DNA from 2 places in the Mycobacterium paraseoulense genome. Region 2 is predicted to be linked to the other one. Evidence: predicted binding sites of a transcription regulator. Region 2 holds the regulator's gene; the other holds the start of a gene.
The links. The regulator LexA, encoded in region 2, represses DNA repair genes until DNA is damaged. The targets are predictions, from matches to a motif close to CGAACANNTGTTCG.
Positions count from the first base shown of each region.

Region 1 (7,861 bases), 5.9 Mb from region 2:
CCTCGGCGCCGACCAGCCCCCCGATCAGGGCGGTGCTGACCGCCAGCATCCACATCGACTCGTCGTCGATGAAGGCGAACGCCGTGTACAGCGCCGCCGCCGACAAGCCGCCGACGATGCTCAGCAACACCTCCACCGCGACGAAGGCGATCGCCGCGTGCGCCAGCAGCGGCTTGACCACGAGGGCGCCCACCCCGAGCGCGGCGATGTAGCCCGCGACGATCAGCGACGTGGCGACGATGCCGCCGCCGTTGAGGCTGGCCGCCAGCGTCAGCAGCGCGAGTTCGTAGACGATGCCGGACGCCGCGCACGCGGCGACCGCGGCCAGCAGCACGGCCCGCCAGCGCGCCGGAGGCTCCGCGGGCCGGTTCACCTCTGACGCCGGCAGCTCAACGGATGTCATGACACCGCGGCGGCCGTGACCCCTCCCACGGCGAGCAATATCAGCGCCACGGCGAACGATCCCGGATGCAGCTCGGGCTCGTCGATGTGCTCGTGAAAACTGCCCGGTATCAGCAGATGCATTGCGAGCAGGGCTATTCCGAGCAGGATCACGCCCATCAGCCCATATACGGCCACGCCGACGAGCCCCTGGCCCAGCTGGCTATAGCTGTTCGAGATGGCGGTGATGATGACGACGGTCAGGGCGATGTACATCGCACCGGCGACGATGACGGCGTTGGGGCGGCGGTCGATGAACACCAGCCGACGCAGATTGCCCGGGGTCAATACGTCGACCGCGTAGAACCCGACGAGAAGTACGCCCATGCCGACGCAGAAGTAGAGGATCGTCGCGACTGCGCCTTTCAGGACGGGATTGAGGTCGACGGTGCCGATCTCGACGGCGAGGTACATGGTTGTCTCCTTTGCGGTTTCTATCGGCTAGACGTCACTTGGTTCCGCCGGGGCCACCCGGGGTGCCTCCGGCGCCGCCCGAGGGGGAGCCGGGGGTGAAGCCGGGCCCGAGGAATATGAAGGCGCCGTGGCTGTACCCGGCGTTCAGGCCTTCCAGGCGGATGCTGCACGGGCGATTGCCGTCGGGGCCGACGATCACGATGTTGTTGCTGTAGCGCAGGTACTCGTTGTCGCCGTTGGCGGCGCGGGCCTGGGGGGCCTGGTACTCGGCGAGCGTGTCGGCCACGTCGTCGGGTGGGCCGCTGCATTCGTAGCGTGTGCCGTTCGCGTCGTGGGAGTACGCGTGATAGTGGCCGGCGATGTAGGAGCCGATGTTCTTCTGCAGCAGGATGATTCCGGGAACGAGGCAGGCGACGGCGGCCACGGCCAGCGCGCCGGCGATCACGAACAGGCGGTTGCGGCTCACGGCTGCCACCGGCTCGCCGTGTGGACCACCGTGCCGCCGTTGCCCGCCGGGTACAGGTGCCAGGTCTGCCAGCGCCAGCCGGTGCCGTCGGGTTCGGCGGCCAACGCGGTCAGCGCGGCGTCGTCACCGGGGAAAGAGCCGCCGAGCCAACCCTTTTCCCGCGCGCACCGGCCTCGAAGGTCACGCGCGACGCGCCGGAAGGTCGCCTCGTCGTACCGATCGACGCGGGATTCCAGCGAGTAGCCGGGCGCGGTCGTGCGCTCCGGCAGGTCGACGCCGTGGCCGCGTGCCGTGCACGAGACCTCCTCGGAGAACCGGCCCGCGGCGTGTTCGACCGTCACGACGTGCGACGCGCCGAGGACCCCGAGCAACAGCGCGCCGCCGGCGGGGTGCGTCAGCGCGGATGTTGCCAGCGGCGGCGGTGCGGGCACGTTGAGCGCGAGTCCAAGGTTTTGCCCGGAGACGTCCGAGGGCGCTACGGCGAGCTGATGAAGCGGCACCGACGCGCTCCTAGGAGGACGACGAGGGCGGGGGTGCCGGATACACGGTCAGTTCGCCGGCCAGCACGGGCTTGCCGGTCGAAACCTCCCACGGCATGCCCGGCGCCCAGCGCTCGAACGAGAGCAGCGCCGACTCGTCGGCGTTGGCGCAGTCGACGAACTCCATCTCGCCGCCCGCCGGCAGGCCCGTGGTGCCCTCGGTGGTGAACGAGGCGCGACCGCGTTCGGACTCGTGGAACGTCACCCCGTCGACGACGTAGGAGTCACCCGGCTGCAGCCCAACGTCCTTGCGGCTGACCCACATCGCCAGCTCGAGGCGCCCGTCGTCCTCCTCGACACTGAACCAGATCGGCTGGTCGCCGCCCTCGAGCAGGTGCTCCCACCACACGAACGGGCCCTCGCGGTACGTCACCGATCCGCGGACCACGTAGTCGACGCCGCCGTAGCTGACGATGGCGCCGGGCCCGAGCTGGCGGGGGCCGAACTCCGGCATCGCGTTGAACGAAAGGGGGTCCTGGCGCCCGCGCGGCGGGCCCGGCTGCTTGGGGCGCCGCAAAGCGATGACGAGGACGACGATGGACGCGATGAACAGCACGATCGCGATAACGACCAGCAGTGATCCCACGCGAACCCTTCCGTTGCCACCTTGCTCGAGCGAACGTCGGCTAAAGCTAACAGCTTTTCGGTGGATTCGGCGCTGTAACGTCCCTACACGAATTGGGCGGCGGCGCCGCGTGTCCTCCGCGGAGCCGTCGGTCGCGACCGCTAGGGTATCGAACAGCTGTTCTACAGGTGGGAGCGGGCAATGCGGGTGATGGGCGTCGACCCCGGGCTGACCCGATGCGGATTATCGGTCGTGGAAAGCGGGCGCGGGCGCAACGTGGTCGCGCTGGACGTCGACGTGGTGCGGACCCCGTCGGATGCACCGCTGGCCAGGAGGTTGCTGGCCATCAGCGACGCCGTCGAGCATTGGCTGGCCACCCATCAACCGGACGTCGTGGCGATCGAGCGGGTGTTCTCCCAGCTGAACGTGTCGACGGTGATGGGCACCGCACAGGCCGGCGGGGTGGTCGCGCTGGCAGCGGCCAAACGCGGCATCGATGTGCACTTCCACACGCCCAGCGAGGTCAAGGCCGCCGTCACCGGCAACGGCGCCGCGGACAAAGCTCAGGTTACCGCGATGGTCACGAAAATCCTTGCGCTGCAAGCCAAGCCGACGCCGGCCGACGCCGCCGACGCGCTGGCCCTGGCGATCTGTCATTGCTGGAGGGCGCCGATGATGGCCCGGATGGCGGCGGCCGAGGCGCTGGCGGCGCGGCAACGTCAGGCGTATCTGGCCAAGCTGAAGGCCGCTCGGTGATCGCCTCGGTGCGCGGCGAGGTGCTCGAGGTGGCGCTCGATCACGCGGTGATCGAGGCGGCCGGCGTCGGCTACCGGGTGAACGCGACACCGTCGACGCTGGCGACGCTGCGCACGGGGACCGAGGCCCGGCTGATCACCGCGATGGTGGTCCGCGAGGACTCGATGACGCTCTACGGGTTCCCCGACTCCGACAGCCGCGACCTGTTCCTGACGCTGCTGACGGTGTCGGGCGTCGGGCCGCGCCTGGCGATGGCGACGCTGGCCGTGCACGACGCCGCGGCGCTGCGGCAGGTGCTGCACGACGGCGATGTCACCGCGCTGACCCGGGTGCCCGGCATCGGCAAGCGCGGCGCCGAACGGATGGTGCTCGAGCTGCGCGACAAGGTCGGTGCCGGCGCGGCGGGCGCACCGGGCGGCGCGTCGGCGGTGAACGGGCATGCCGTGCGGGGGCCGGTGGTGGAGGCCCTGGTGGGCCTGGGCTTCGCGGTCAAGCAGGCCGAAGAGGCGACCGACAAGGTGCTGGCCGCCGAGCCGGACGCGACGACGTCGGGTGCCCTGCGCGCGGCCCTGTCGACGCTGGGTAAGTCCCGATGACCCGCGCCGGCGACGACGACTTCGCCGACCGCGAGCTGTCCCCTGCCCTGGCCGTCGGGGAGGGCGACATCGACGTCAGCCTGCGGCCGCGCTCGCTGGGGGAATTCATCGGCCAGCCGCGGGTGCGCGAACAGCTCCAGCTGGTGATCGAGGGGGCCAAGAACCGCGGCGGCACACCGGATCACATCCTGCTCTCGGGTCCGCCCGGGCTGGGCAAGACGTCGCTGGCCATGATCATCGCCGCCGAGCTCGGGTCGTCGTTGCGGGTCACGTCCGGTCCGGCCCTGGAACGCGCCGGTGACCTGGCCGCCATGCTGTCCAACCTGGTCGAGCACGACGTGCTGTTCATCGACGAGATTCACCGCATCGCCCGGCCCGCGGAGGAGATGCTCTACCTGGCCATGGAGGACTTCCGGGTCGACGTGGTGGTCGGCAAGGGTCCCGGCGCGACGTCGATACCGCTGGAGGTGGCGCCCTTCACCCTGGTCGGCGCCACCACGCGGTCCGGCGCGCTGACTGGCCCGCTGCGCGACCGGTTCGGCTTCACCGCGCACATGGACTTCTACGAGCCCGCCGAGTTGGAGCTGGTGCTCGCCCGCTCCGCCGGCATTCTTGGCATCGAGCTGGGCGCGGAGGCGGCCGAAGAGATCGCCCGGCGCTCGCGCGGCACGCCGCGAATCGCCAACCGGCTGCTGCGCCGGGTCCGCGACTTCGCCGAGGTCCGCGCCGACGGGGTGATCACCCGCGACGTGGCCAAGTCGGCGCTGGCGGTCTACGACGTCGACGAACTCGGTCTGGACCGGCTGGACCGGGCGGTGTTGTCGGCGCTGACCCGCAGCTTCGGCGGCGGGCCGGTCGGGGTTTCGACGCTGGCCGTGGCCGTCGGCGAGGAGGCCGCCACCGTCGAGGAGGTGTGCGAGCCGTTCCTGGTCCGCGCCGGGATGGTCGCCCGGACGCCGCGCGGCCGGGTGGCCACCGCACAGGCGTGGACGCACTTGGGCATGAGCCCCCCGGCCGGGTTCACGGGGCTGGGGCAGGTCGGCCTGTTCGACTAGCCTCAGCGGGTCGCGACCATTATCAACGACCATTATCAAATCGTGACCTGCCGGGTGAGCAATCGCCCGAAGGGGCGTTCGCCCCGACTCCGGCCCGCTCAAGAAGCCGCCACCAGGGATAACACCTCGCGGACCACGCCAGTCGTGCCGCAGTCCGGGTCGCACAGCAAACACCTAGGTGGTCAGCGGTCGGTTATGCGTGGGCCCCGCCGGGTAACCAGGGTCACAGCAGCAATATCCGTTGAAGGAGATTCTCATGAGGACCACGCGCCACGACTACGAACGCCCCCGCGCGCTGTACATGCCACGTTCCCGCGGCGCGCTGACGGGGCTACTTCTGATCCTTCTGGGGGCCTGGGGCGCATTGGTGCCGTTCTTCGGGGCCAACATCGACTGGGCCTACACGGCCGATCCGGCGTGGACGTGGACCGCGGCCAAGGGTTGGCTCGAGGTGCTCCCCGGCGCCGCTGCCGCGGCGGCCGGCCTGCTGGTGCTTCTCTCCGGCAACCGCGCCAACGCGGTGCTCGGTGGCTGGCTGGCGGTCGTTGCCGGCGCCTGGTTCGTCGTCGGCCGCGCCTTCGCGCCGACACTGGGCATCGGCGACGTCGGCCAACCGATGGCCGCGACGGACCTCAAACGCACCCTGCTCGAGGTCACCTACTTCACCGGGCTGGGCGCGTTGATCGTGTTCCTGGGCGGGGCCGCGGTGGGGCGCCTGGCGGTTCGGCACGCGCGAGACGTAATGAGGGAACCGGCGGTGGCGGCCGACGCCGTGCCGGCGGGTGAACCCGCCGTGTACGACGAGACGCGCGGCGTGACCGCGGCACGCACGGACCGGGCGGAAGCCGAGCCCCGCGGGCGCGGCTTGTTCGGCCGGCGCGCCGGCGGCGGCCTGTTCCACCGGCACCACCACGCCGGCGTGTAGTTACCCAGTCACGCGGGAGGTGCCGGCAGCCAAGGCTGCCGGCACCTTTTCGCGTTTAGGACGGTCGGAGCACCGCAGGTCGGTAAAGTCCACCGGCACACCGAGACACGCGGATGCCTACGTCGCGCTGCAGGCCTCGACGACCGAGGAGGAGCGATGCTCACAGCCGGGCTGATATTCGCCGCATTGGCGGCGTTACTGCATGTGTACATCTTCGTGATGGAATCGTTGACCTGGACCTCGCCGCGCACCCGGGCCACTTTCGGCACCACGGCGGAGGAGGCCGAGACCACCAAGCTGCTGGCGTTCAACCAAGGCTTCTACAACCTGTTCCTGGCGGTGGTCAGCGGCGTGGGAATCGTTACGATTGCCTTGCGGCACAACGCCGTTGGTGCGGCGCTGATCCTGGCCGGCGTCGGGTCCATGGCCGCGGCCGCACTGGTGCTGCTGTTGTCGGCGCCGGCGAAGGCGCGGGCCGCCGTGACGCAGGGCGCCTTTCCGGTCATTGCGATCGTGCTGCTGCTCCTCGGGCTTCAGTAGTAACACCGGCCTCACCAGCCCCAATGGCCACGGCCGGGGGTGGCTTTCGACCGCCGGATGGGTTACGAGTGGAAACCGCCGGGTACCCATGGCGGGCCGGAAACAGGCCCGGTATTTAACGAGGGGATGTCATGAAATACGCAGAAGACGGCCAACCCCGCGGGCTGAGCATGCCGCGTTCGCGCGGCGCGGTCAGCGGATTGCTCCTGGTCATTCTGGGGGCGTGGGGGGCGTTAATACCGTTTGTCGGACCGCGCTTCAATTTCGCCTACACACCTGACCGGGAGTGGGCGTGGAGTTCGGCTCGAGGGTGGCTCGAGGTTCTGCCGGGGGCCGCGACCGTGTTGGGCGGTCTCTTGTTGATCGTCGCCGGAAACCGCGTGGCGGCGATGCTGGGCGGCTGGCTGGCCGTCCTGGCCGGCGCCTGGTTCGTCGTCGGAGGTCAATTCGCGCCGCTGCTGGGCATCGGCTCCGCCGGTGACCCCGTCGCCGCCACCGAGCGCAAGCGTGCGGTGCTCGAGGTCACCTATTTCTCCGGGCTGGGTGCGCTGATCATCTTCGTGGGCGGTGTGGTGCTGGCGCGCACCGCCGTGCGCCTGGCGCGTGACGTGCAACCCGTGGCGCCGGCGGCAGCCTCGGCGGCGCCGGGCGTGGAACCGTACCGGGAGTCGGTGTACGAGCCGGCCGAGGTGTCCTCGGGCGCGCTGACCAAGCCGCGTACGGCCGCCGACCCGGAGCCCAAGCGGGGATGGCGTCGCCAGCGCCCCGCGTCGGGTGCCAACGCCGCGTACCTGCGGTGGCCGCACCCCCAGCAGTAACGCGCTCTGACGCAACAGCAATCGCCCAGTCCCTCGCGGGGACTGGGCGATTGCCGTCTGGCGCTTACAGCAGTCCGAGCAGCTGCAGGTCGGTGATGTACTTCACGATGATCGGCGCCGAGACATGCGGAATGTCTTTGTCCGGGCCGATCTTCGCGTCCTGCACGGCGGCGCGGAAGCGGTCGGTCGGTGCCATCGACCCGTTGATCGGCTTCTCCGGCTCCTGGTAGTTGTGCAGCAGCGGCAGCAGCGAGTACTGGCGTTGCCGCTCGGGCAGGGTCCGCATCGCCTGTTCGAACCGCCGCAGCCATTCGCCGTAGTCGGCGACGCGCTGGATCCCGTAGCCCTCGTCGACCAGCCAGTCGACGTATTCGTCGAGACCGATGCCGTCGTCGTACGGATTCATCACGTGGTACGTCTGGAAGCCATCCCCGCTGGAGGCGTTGTCGAGCACCTGCGTGCCCAGCGTGGAGATCGCCGCGGCGACGAACTCGACCGGCAGCCCGTCGTAGTGCGCACGCTGGCGGTTGCCCTCGGCGTCCAGCTCGTAGAACGAACCGGGAGCGACACCGGTGGCGACCAGGCTCAGCATCAGCCGGGTGAACATGTCCGGCAGGTTGAGCTGACCCGCATAGCTGGTGTCGGCCAAAATCATGTCGCAGCGGAACACCGCGGCCGGCAGGCCGCAGAGGTCGTGCGCCTCGCGGAGCAGCACCTCGCCGGCCCACTTGCTGTTGCCGTAGCCG
Region 1 covers NZ_AP022619.1:69,610-77,470, forward strand. The annotation lists gene G6N51_RS00380 (polyamine aminopropyltransferase) at 1-403, opposite strand, end outside; gene G6N51_RS00385 (DUF350 domain-containing protein) at 400-855, opposite strand; gene G6N51_RS00390 (DUF4247 domain-containing protein) at 890-1,321, opposite strand; gene G6N51_RS00395 (DUF2617 family protein) at 1,318-1,821, opposite strand; gene G6N51_RS00400 (DUF4178 domain-containing protein) at 1,832-2,446, opposite strand; gene ruvC (crossover junction endodeoxyribonuclease RuvC) at 2,627-3,181, shown strand; gene ruvA (Holliday junction branch migration protein RuvA) at 3,178-3,777, shown strand; gene ruvB (Holliday junction branch migration DNA helicase RuvB) at 3,774-4,832, shown strand; gene G6N51_RS00420 (hypothetical protein) at 5,089-5,757, shown strand; gene G6N51_RS00425 (DUF1304 domain-containing protein) at 5,914-6,297, shown strand; gene G6N51_RS00430 (hypothetical protein) at 6,429-7,115, shown strand; gene car (carboxylic acid reductase) at 7,180-7,861, opposite strand, start outside.
Region 1: ruvC (crossover junction endodeoxyribonuclease RuvC) is a predicted target of LexA. The motif match lies at 2,596-2,609, and genes of this name have one in related genera.

Region 2 (7,861 bases):
TATTCGTGATCTGACTTCGCATTTTTCGTTGGCGGGAGCAAAGTTATGCGAGCCCGGCAAAAATGCGGTTCGGAACGGGGTTGTTTCCCCGCGGTGGTACCGCGGCTCGCTCGCCGGCTGTGCAGGCGCGGGCGTAGCCGCTGATAGGGGAATAGCCGTCGGCTGGGAGGCTTGGTGAACGGGCAGAGAGGTCACATGCGCAGGCTGGTCGGGAGCGCGCTGGTCAGCTTGACCGCCGCGGCAATTGCCGCCGCCGCCTTGCTGGCGCCCCCCGCAGCGGCGTCCCCCATCGGCGACGCCGAGGCGGCCATGATGGCGGCGTGGGAGAAGGCCGGCGGTGACGGTTCGCCTCTGGGCGCCCGCAAGGGCGATGTGTACCCGGCCGGCGACGGTTTCGCGCTCGACTTCGACGGCGGCAAGATGTTCTTCACCCCGGCGACCGGCGCCAAATTCGTCTACGGGCCCATCCTGGACAAATACGAGATGCTGGGCGGCCCCGCCGGCAGCGATCTGGGTTTCCCGGCCATCAACGAAGTGCCCGGCCTGGCCGGACCCGACAGCCGGGTGGCCACCTTCTCGGCGAGCGACAAGCCGGTGATCTTCTGGACGCCCGACCACGGGGCGTTCGTCGTGCGCGGCGCGATCAACGCCGCGTGGGACAAGCTCGGCAGTTCGGGCGGCGTGCTCGGGGTCCCGGTCGGCGACGAAACCTACAACGGCGAGGTGTCCGCCCAGAAGTTCAGCGGCGGCCAGGTCTCGTGGAACAGGCAGACGAAGCAGTTCACCACCGAGCCCCCGGCTTTGGCCGACCAGCTGAAGGGCCTGCAGGTGGCGATCGACCCCACCGCGGCCATCAACATGGCATGGCGTGCCGCCGGCGGCCCCAATGGGCCGTTGGGGGTCAAGAAGGGCGCGCAGTATCCGATCGGCGGCGACGGGATCGCCCAGGACTTCGCTAACGGAAAGGTGTACTTCAGCCCGGCCACCGGCGCGAACGCCGTCGAAAGCAACATCCTGGCCAAGTACGAGTCGCTGGGCGGACCCGCCGGCAGCGACCTGGGATTCCCCACCGCCACCGAGTCCGACGGCGGCATCCCGTCCAGCCGCGTCGTCACCTTCTCCGGTGCTGACAAGCCGGTGATCTTCTGGACTTCGGAGCACGGCGCGTTCGTGGTGCGCGGGGCCATGAAGGCGGCGTGGGACAAGCTCCGCGGGCCGGCCGGCAAGCTGGGCGCTCCCGTCGCTGACCAGGCCCTCGACGGCGACGTCGTCTCCCAGCAGTTCGCCGGCGGCAAGATCTCCTGGAACCGGGCGAAGAACACGTTCAGCACGGAACCGGCCAACCTCGCGCCGTTGCTGTCCGGCCTGCAGGTGTCGGGCCAGAACCAGCCGAGTAATTCGGCGATGCCGGCCCATCCCAAGAAGTTCACGTGGCAGTCGTGGTGGTTGCTGGCCGTCATTCCGGTGGTCGTGCTGATCGTATTGGCGGGGCTGCTGGCCTTCGGGTGGCGTCGGCGTCGTGCCGCGCAGGAGGATGCCGACTACGAGCCGCACCCCGACTTCGCCGGCGGGTACGACGCCGTGGGCGACCAGCATTGGGGGCACGAGGACGTCACCACCGAACAGTTCGGCCACCAGGTGGGGGCCCCCGAAGCCGAGGCCGCCGGGCGGGTCAGCTGGCGGCGCGGCGGCGCGGACGAGGGTCCATTCGCGGGCGAGCAGGAGGACCCCGACGCGGTGGACACCGACTCCTTCTCCGTCGTCTCGCCTGCGGCCCTGTCGGAGGCCGGCTACCCCGAAATAGAGGCCGAATACGCCGGATCCGAATACGGCGAGTCCGAGTACGGCGAGTCCGACTACGCCGATGCGAATTACGCCGACGCCGAGTACGCCGGCGATGAGCACGAGCCCGCCGACCACGCCGACGACCACGCCGACGACGAGTATCTGGAGGCCGAGTACCGGGATGTCGCCGTGCCGCACGCGCCTGCGGACGCCGGATTCGACGGCGGTGCAGCCGAGGCCGCCGCGCCCGAGGCGGAGTATCCGGACATCGCGGTGGCGCACGTGCCCGCGGACGTCGCCGAGGTCGAGGCCGAGGCCGAGGCCGCCGCCACGGATGCGGAAGCGCCCGCGCCGGCGGTCACCCCATCCGAGCAGCGCGGGGGGCGGCACGCGGCCGCGGACGACGAAGACAGCGGCGCGGGGGCCGGGCCGGCCGGGCGCCCGACCATCCACCTACCGCTCGACGATCCCTACCAGGCGCCCGACGGATACCCGATCAAGGCGAGCGCCCGCTTCGGGCTGTACTACACGCCGGGCAGCGAGCTCTACCACGACACGCTCGCCGAAATCTGGCTGTCCAGTGAGGAAGTGGCCCAGGCCAACGGCTTCGTCAAGGCGGACTGAGCCGGGCGGGGTCGCGCCACGGGGCTAGACCTTGCGGATCACCGTGACGACCTTGCCGAGCACGGTCGCGTCATTGCCGGGAATCGGATCGAACGCGGGGTTGTGCGGCATCAGCCACACCTGACCGCCCGCCCGCTTGAACGTCTTGACGGTGGCTTCCCCGTCGATCATGGCCGCGACGATGTCGCCGTTGTCGGCGACGTTCTGCTGTCGCACCACCACCCAGTCGCCGTCGCAGATCGCCGCCTCGATCATCGAGTCGCCGACGACCTTGAGCAGGAACAGCGTGCCCTCGCCGACCAGCTCGCGCGGCAGCGGGAAGACGTCCTCGACGGCTTCCTCGGCGAGGATGGGCCCACCGGCCGCGATGCGCCCCAGGACCGGGACGAAGGTCGGCTCCGGCAGGGCGTCCGACCCGGCGACGTCGGTGGCCGGCGCCGCCACGTCGTCATCGGCGCCGCGGACGTCCACCGCCCGGGGGCGGTTCGCGTCGCGACGCAGGTATCCCTTGCGTTCCAGGGTGCGCAGTTGATGAGCCACCGACGATGTCGACGTCAGGCCGACGGCGTCGCCGATCTCCCGGATGCTCGGCGGGTAGCCGCGGTTCGTGACCGACGCGCGGATGACGTTCAAGATGGTGCGCTGCCGTTCGGTCAGTGATGAATCGACGGCGTGCAGTCGACCGCCCGCGCCGGCCGATGAGGTGTCGTTGCTGTCGCTCATGGCACTGAATGTAGCCCCACCGCGCCCAAGAATCAAACATGTGTTCGACTGGCGTGTCGCCGTGGCGGACGGGCACAAAATCGCCATCGACATCGTTAATCACAAAGGTGTAACTCTTCGGCGGATCGGGTATTTCAGCCGCATGTCAGCTCTGGGGACCACGGACTTGTCGGTGGCGTGGTCTAGCGTTCGACTCGTGCGACACGCTTCGCTCACATGTTCGGATTTCGAACACACGAGCGATACAGTCGAACAGCTGAGCGAATCTAGTTGACCGGAGGAACGCAGATGACAACCATCCACACGCTGGCGCCGCGTACCAGCAGCCCCCGGCGTCCGGTCAACGGACCGGTGGAGGGCCTCGGCTACGGCCGGGACGCGCTGGCCCGTTCGCGCCGCCCCGTCCCGTCGCGACCGGCGGGCGCGCCCATGCGCTACCGCGGCACGGGCGTCGCGATGTCCGCCGCGCCGCACCGCAAGCGTCCCGTCACGGTGGCCACCACCGTCTGGCTGGCGCTGGCCGCCGGTGCGATCACTCTGTGGCTGGGCCTCGTAGGGAATGTCGGTCAGGTGCTCAACGGCGCCTCCGGGAGTTCGGGAGCGCACGTGCCCGACCGGCTGGCCGTCGTGCGCGTCGAGGCGGGGGAGTCGCTGCAGGACGTCGCGCACCGGGTGGCGCCCGACGCGCCGGCCCGCCAGGTGGCCGACCGCATCCGCGAGCTCAACGACATGAACTCGCCGAGTGTGGTGGCCGGTCAGACCCTGATCGCCCCGGTCGGCTGAGGACCGCCGTGCCGGGACCGCTTATCGGCCGCGTATGCGCGTGCGGGTAAGCGCACGGGTACGCTCGAAGTGCTGCGGTACCTGGTAGTCGGCACGGCGAAGGAGCGGTCATGCATTGCCCGTTCTGCCGTCATCCCGATTCCCGGGTGATCGACTCGAGGGAAACCGATGAGGGGCAGGCCATCCGGCGCCGCCGATCGTGCCCCGAGTGCGGACGGCGTTTCACCACCGTGGAGACCGCGGTGCTGGCCGTGGTCAAACGCAGCGGAGTCACCGAGCCCTTCAGCAGGGAGAAGGTCATCAGCGGTGTCCGCCGGGCCTGCCAGGGCCGGCAGGTGGACGACGACGCGCTGAACCTGCTCGCCCAACAGGTCGAGGACGCCGTGCGCGCCGCGGGGTCCCCGGAGGTCGCGAGCCACGAGGTCGGGCTGGCCATCCTCGGTCCGCTGCGCGACCTCGACGAGGTGGCCTACCTGCGGTTCGCTTCGGTGTATCGCTCGTTTGAGTCCGCGGACGATTTCGAGCGCGAGATTCAGGCGCTGCGCGAACACCGCCAGGTCACCACCCCGAGCTGACGACCCGGCCCACGCCGTCCGGGCCTAGGCTCGTTTTCATGCCTATCGACTTGCATCCCGACCTCGCGGCCCTGGCACCACTCCTCGGGACCTGGGCCGGCCGGGGGTCGGGCGAGTACCCGACAATCCAGCCCTTCGACTACCTGGAGGAAGTGGTCTTCTCCCACGTCGGCAAGCCGTTTCTGGCGTACGCGCAAAAGACCAGGGCGCCGGCCGACGGCAAGCCGTTGCACGCAGAGACCGGATACCTGCGCGCGCCGCAGCCCGGTCACGTCGAACTGGTCCTGGCCCATCCGAGCGGCATCACCGAGATCGAGGTGGGTACGTACTCGGTCACCGGTGCCCTGGTCGAAATCGAGCTCTCCACAACCGATGTCGGACTGACCCCGACCGCCAAAGAGGTGACCGCGCTGGGCCGTTCGTTCCGCATCGACGGCGACGAGCTCTCGTATTCGGTGCGGATGGGTGCGGTCGGGCAGCCGTTGCAGCACCACCTCGCCGCGGTCCTGCACCGGCAGGGCTGAGCCCTCCCGGGTCGGCCGGCCCGGGGTCAGTTCAGATGCCGCACACCGTCATTGACGACGCGTCCCGCCACCCCCACCCAGCCCTCGGCGTTCCACGTGGTTTCGATGATCGATCCCTTGCCCTGGGTGACGTGGAGGTCGCGGCTGAGGTAGTCGGTGATGCGCATCGCGGCCGAGCCGGTCGCCTCGTCTTCCCGCACTCCGAGATTCGCGGCGAACATGCGGGCGCGCAGCGATCCGGTGGCCTGGTCGGTCCAGGCCCACAGGTAGTGCGCCGTGTCGTCGGGAAAGTCTCCCGGGTCGGCGGCGAGAAGCTCGTCGGCCGAACCGAATTCGTGGAGGCCGACCTCGGGCGCCCACTCCGAGCGGGCGCTGATTCCGGTGCGCTCGGCGGCGTAGCTCACCTGCACAAGCCCCGCCGACACCTGCAGCGTGTTGATCGGCGTCCCGTGCTCCCGCAGCCACCACGCCGCACCGACGGTCGGGTGTCCGGCGAACGCGATCTGGATCAGCGGGGTGTAGATGCTGGCGTGTGCCGTGGTTGACCCGGCGGCGGGAACGTCGACGAAAACCGTTTCGCTGTATCCCAATTGAGTGGCCAGCCGTTGCCGGTCGGCCGGTCCCACCTGGCGGGCATCCACGACGCCGAGTGGATTGCCGAAATTCCCGTCTTGATCGGTGAACACCCGCAACACGGTGACGTCGATACCCATGGCCCGACTGTACGGCCCCGGCCGCCGCGGCACCGACCAAGGTGGTTCAGGTGGCGCTGCGTTCGTCGGAATCCATGGCGTTCAGCACGGCGACGCGGGTGGGGGCCGGCCCGCTGACGGCCTTCTCGCCGCCGCCGGTGCGCAACAACGCGCGCAGGGCGGCCTGATCGTATTCGGCGGGCGCGGTGCTGTCGATGAAGCGCTCGACCACGTCGATGAAGCGGGCCGGGTCGTCGTGGAAGGGGAAGTGGCCGGAGCCTTCGAAAATCTCCAGGCGGGAGCCGGGCATGGCGGCGTGGGCCATCCGCGCATGCCCCACCGGGACGACCGAGTCCTTGGCGCCCCAGACGATCTGCACGGGGATGGCCTCGGTCAAATAGCAGCGGTCCAGCATGGTGACGATCTGCCCGCGCCAGTCCACCACCGCCCGCAACGTGCGGCTGAAGGCCGCCGAGGCCGTCGGCTCCGGCAGGTCGTCGAGGATGCGCAGCATGTTGGGCAGGTCGCGGCCCAGCCCCGTGCTGCCCAGCATCGTGCCCAGCACCCGCCCGAAGATCTGGACGGCCGGCAGCACCAGGGGCAGTCGCAGCAGCGCGAGGGCCTCACTGCCCATCGGCAACGAGGCCCACCGCAACACGAAGTTCACGTCCTTGGTGACGCCCCCGGCGCCGACCAGGATCAGGCGCTCCACCAAATGCGGGAACTGGTAAGCGAATTGCATGGCCACCCCGCCGCCCAGCGAGTGGCCCACGATGGTCACCCGCTCGATGTCGAGGACGCTGAGCAGGTCGCGCATCCCGTTGGCGTAGGCGGCGACCGAGTAGTCGGCGCGCGGTTTGTCCGATCGCCCGTGGCCCAGCAGGTCGGGGGCGATGACAGTGAACCGCTGGGCGAGCTTGGCCTGCACGGTATTCCACGTCGTCGAGTTGTCACCGATGCCGTGGACCAGCAGGATCGCCGGCCCGTCACCGGCGATCCGGTAGGCCCGCTTGTAGCCGTGAATGGTACGGAACTCCAGCCGCGGGGCGGCGACCTCACGCACCGGGCGGAGAGTGCTTTTGCGCTTCCGCTCGCTCATGTCGCCAACCTTGGTCTCGGGCCGCGATGAGGCCGGGTGGAAAGGTCAGACCTGGTCGTCGTCGTCCCGCTTTTTCTCCGCCTGCTGGGCGAGGAATCGCTCGAACTCTGCGCCAAGCTCGTCGCCGCTAGGCAGGTCCTCGTCCCGAGTTAGTAACGACCTGTTCTCCTGAGCGTCGATGAAGGCATCGTACTGGCGCTCGAGCGCGGTCACCACTTGAGCAACCTCCGCGCTCGCCTCGACCTGCTCGTCGATCTTGGCCCGGATCACTGCCGCCGCTTCGGTCAACGCCGTCAGCGGCAACTCGAGCGACGCGATCTTGGCCACCTGCTCGAGCAGGGCCTCGGCGGCGGCCGGGTAGTCGGTCTGCGTCAGGTAGTGGGGCACATGCACGGTGTAGCCGACGACCTCGTGACCGTGCTGGGCCATCCGGTACTCCAGCAGATTGGACGCGCTGGCCGGGACCTGGATCTCGGAGATCCACGGCGTGAACTCGGCGATCAGCTCGGGGTTGTTGGAGTGCGCCGTCATCGTGATGGGCCGCGTGTGCGGGACCGCCATCGGGACCGTGCCCAGGCCGATGGTCTGCCGCACGCCCAGACGCTCGGCCAGCAGGCGCACCGCGGTGATGAAGCGCTCCCACTTCAGATCCGGTTCCATGCCGGCGAGCAGCAGGAACGGGGTACCGATGGTGTCACGCAACGCGTACAAGCTCAGTTCCGGCTCGTCATAGTTCGTGAAGTGATCGGTCTTGAACGTCATCAGCGGCCGCCGCGACCGGTAGTCCAGCAATTCGTCGATGGCGAAGGACGCGACCAGCTCGGTGTCCAAAGCCGCCTTCAGGTGCGACGAGGCCAGCCGGATCGCGTGACCGGCGTCGGAGAAACCCTCCAACGCGTGCACCAGCACCGGGCCTCGGCCATCCGACGTCGACAACTGCGGCGCCGGCAGCTCGAGCTCGTACATGCCGGCCTGTCCCGGCTGGTAGTCCGGCTCCTGCGGGTCCTCATCGTGAGCCATCGGGATCGCCTCCTCTCGGGGGTTTCTCCATGGGTG
Region 2 covers NZ_AP022619.1:5,984,065-5,991,925, forward strand. The annotation lists gene G6N51_RS28165 (LGFP repeat-containing protein) at 175-2,409, shown strand; gene lexA (transcriptional repressor LexA) at 2,434-3,132, opposite strand; gene G6N51_RS28175 (LysM peptidoglycan-binding domain-containing protein) at 3,421-3,915, shown strand; gene nrdR (transcriptional regulator NrdR) at 4,026-4,490, shown strand; gene G6N51_RS28185 (peroxynitrite isomerase) at 4,529-5,014, shown strand; gene G6N51_RS28190 (PhzF family phenazine biosynthesis protein) at 5,041-5,727, opposite strand; gene G6N51_RS28195 (alpha/beta fold hydrolase) at 5,774-6,805, opposite strand; gene G6N51_RS28200 (proteasome assembly chaperone family protein) at 6,851-7,825, opposite strand.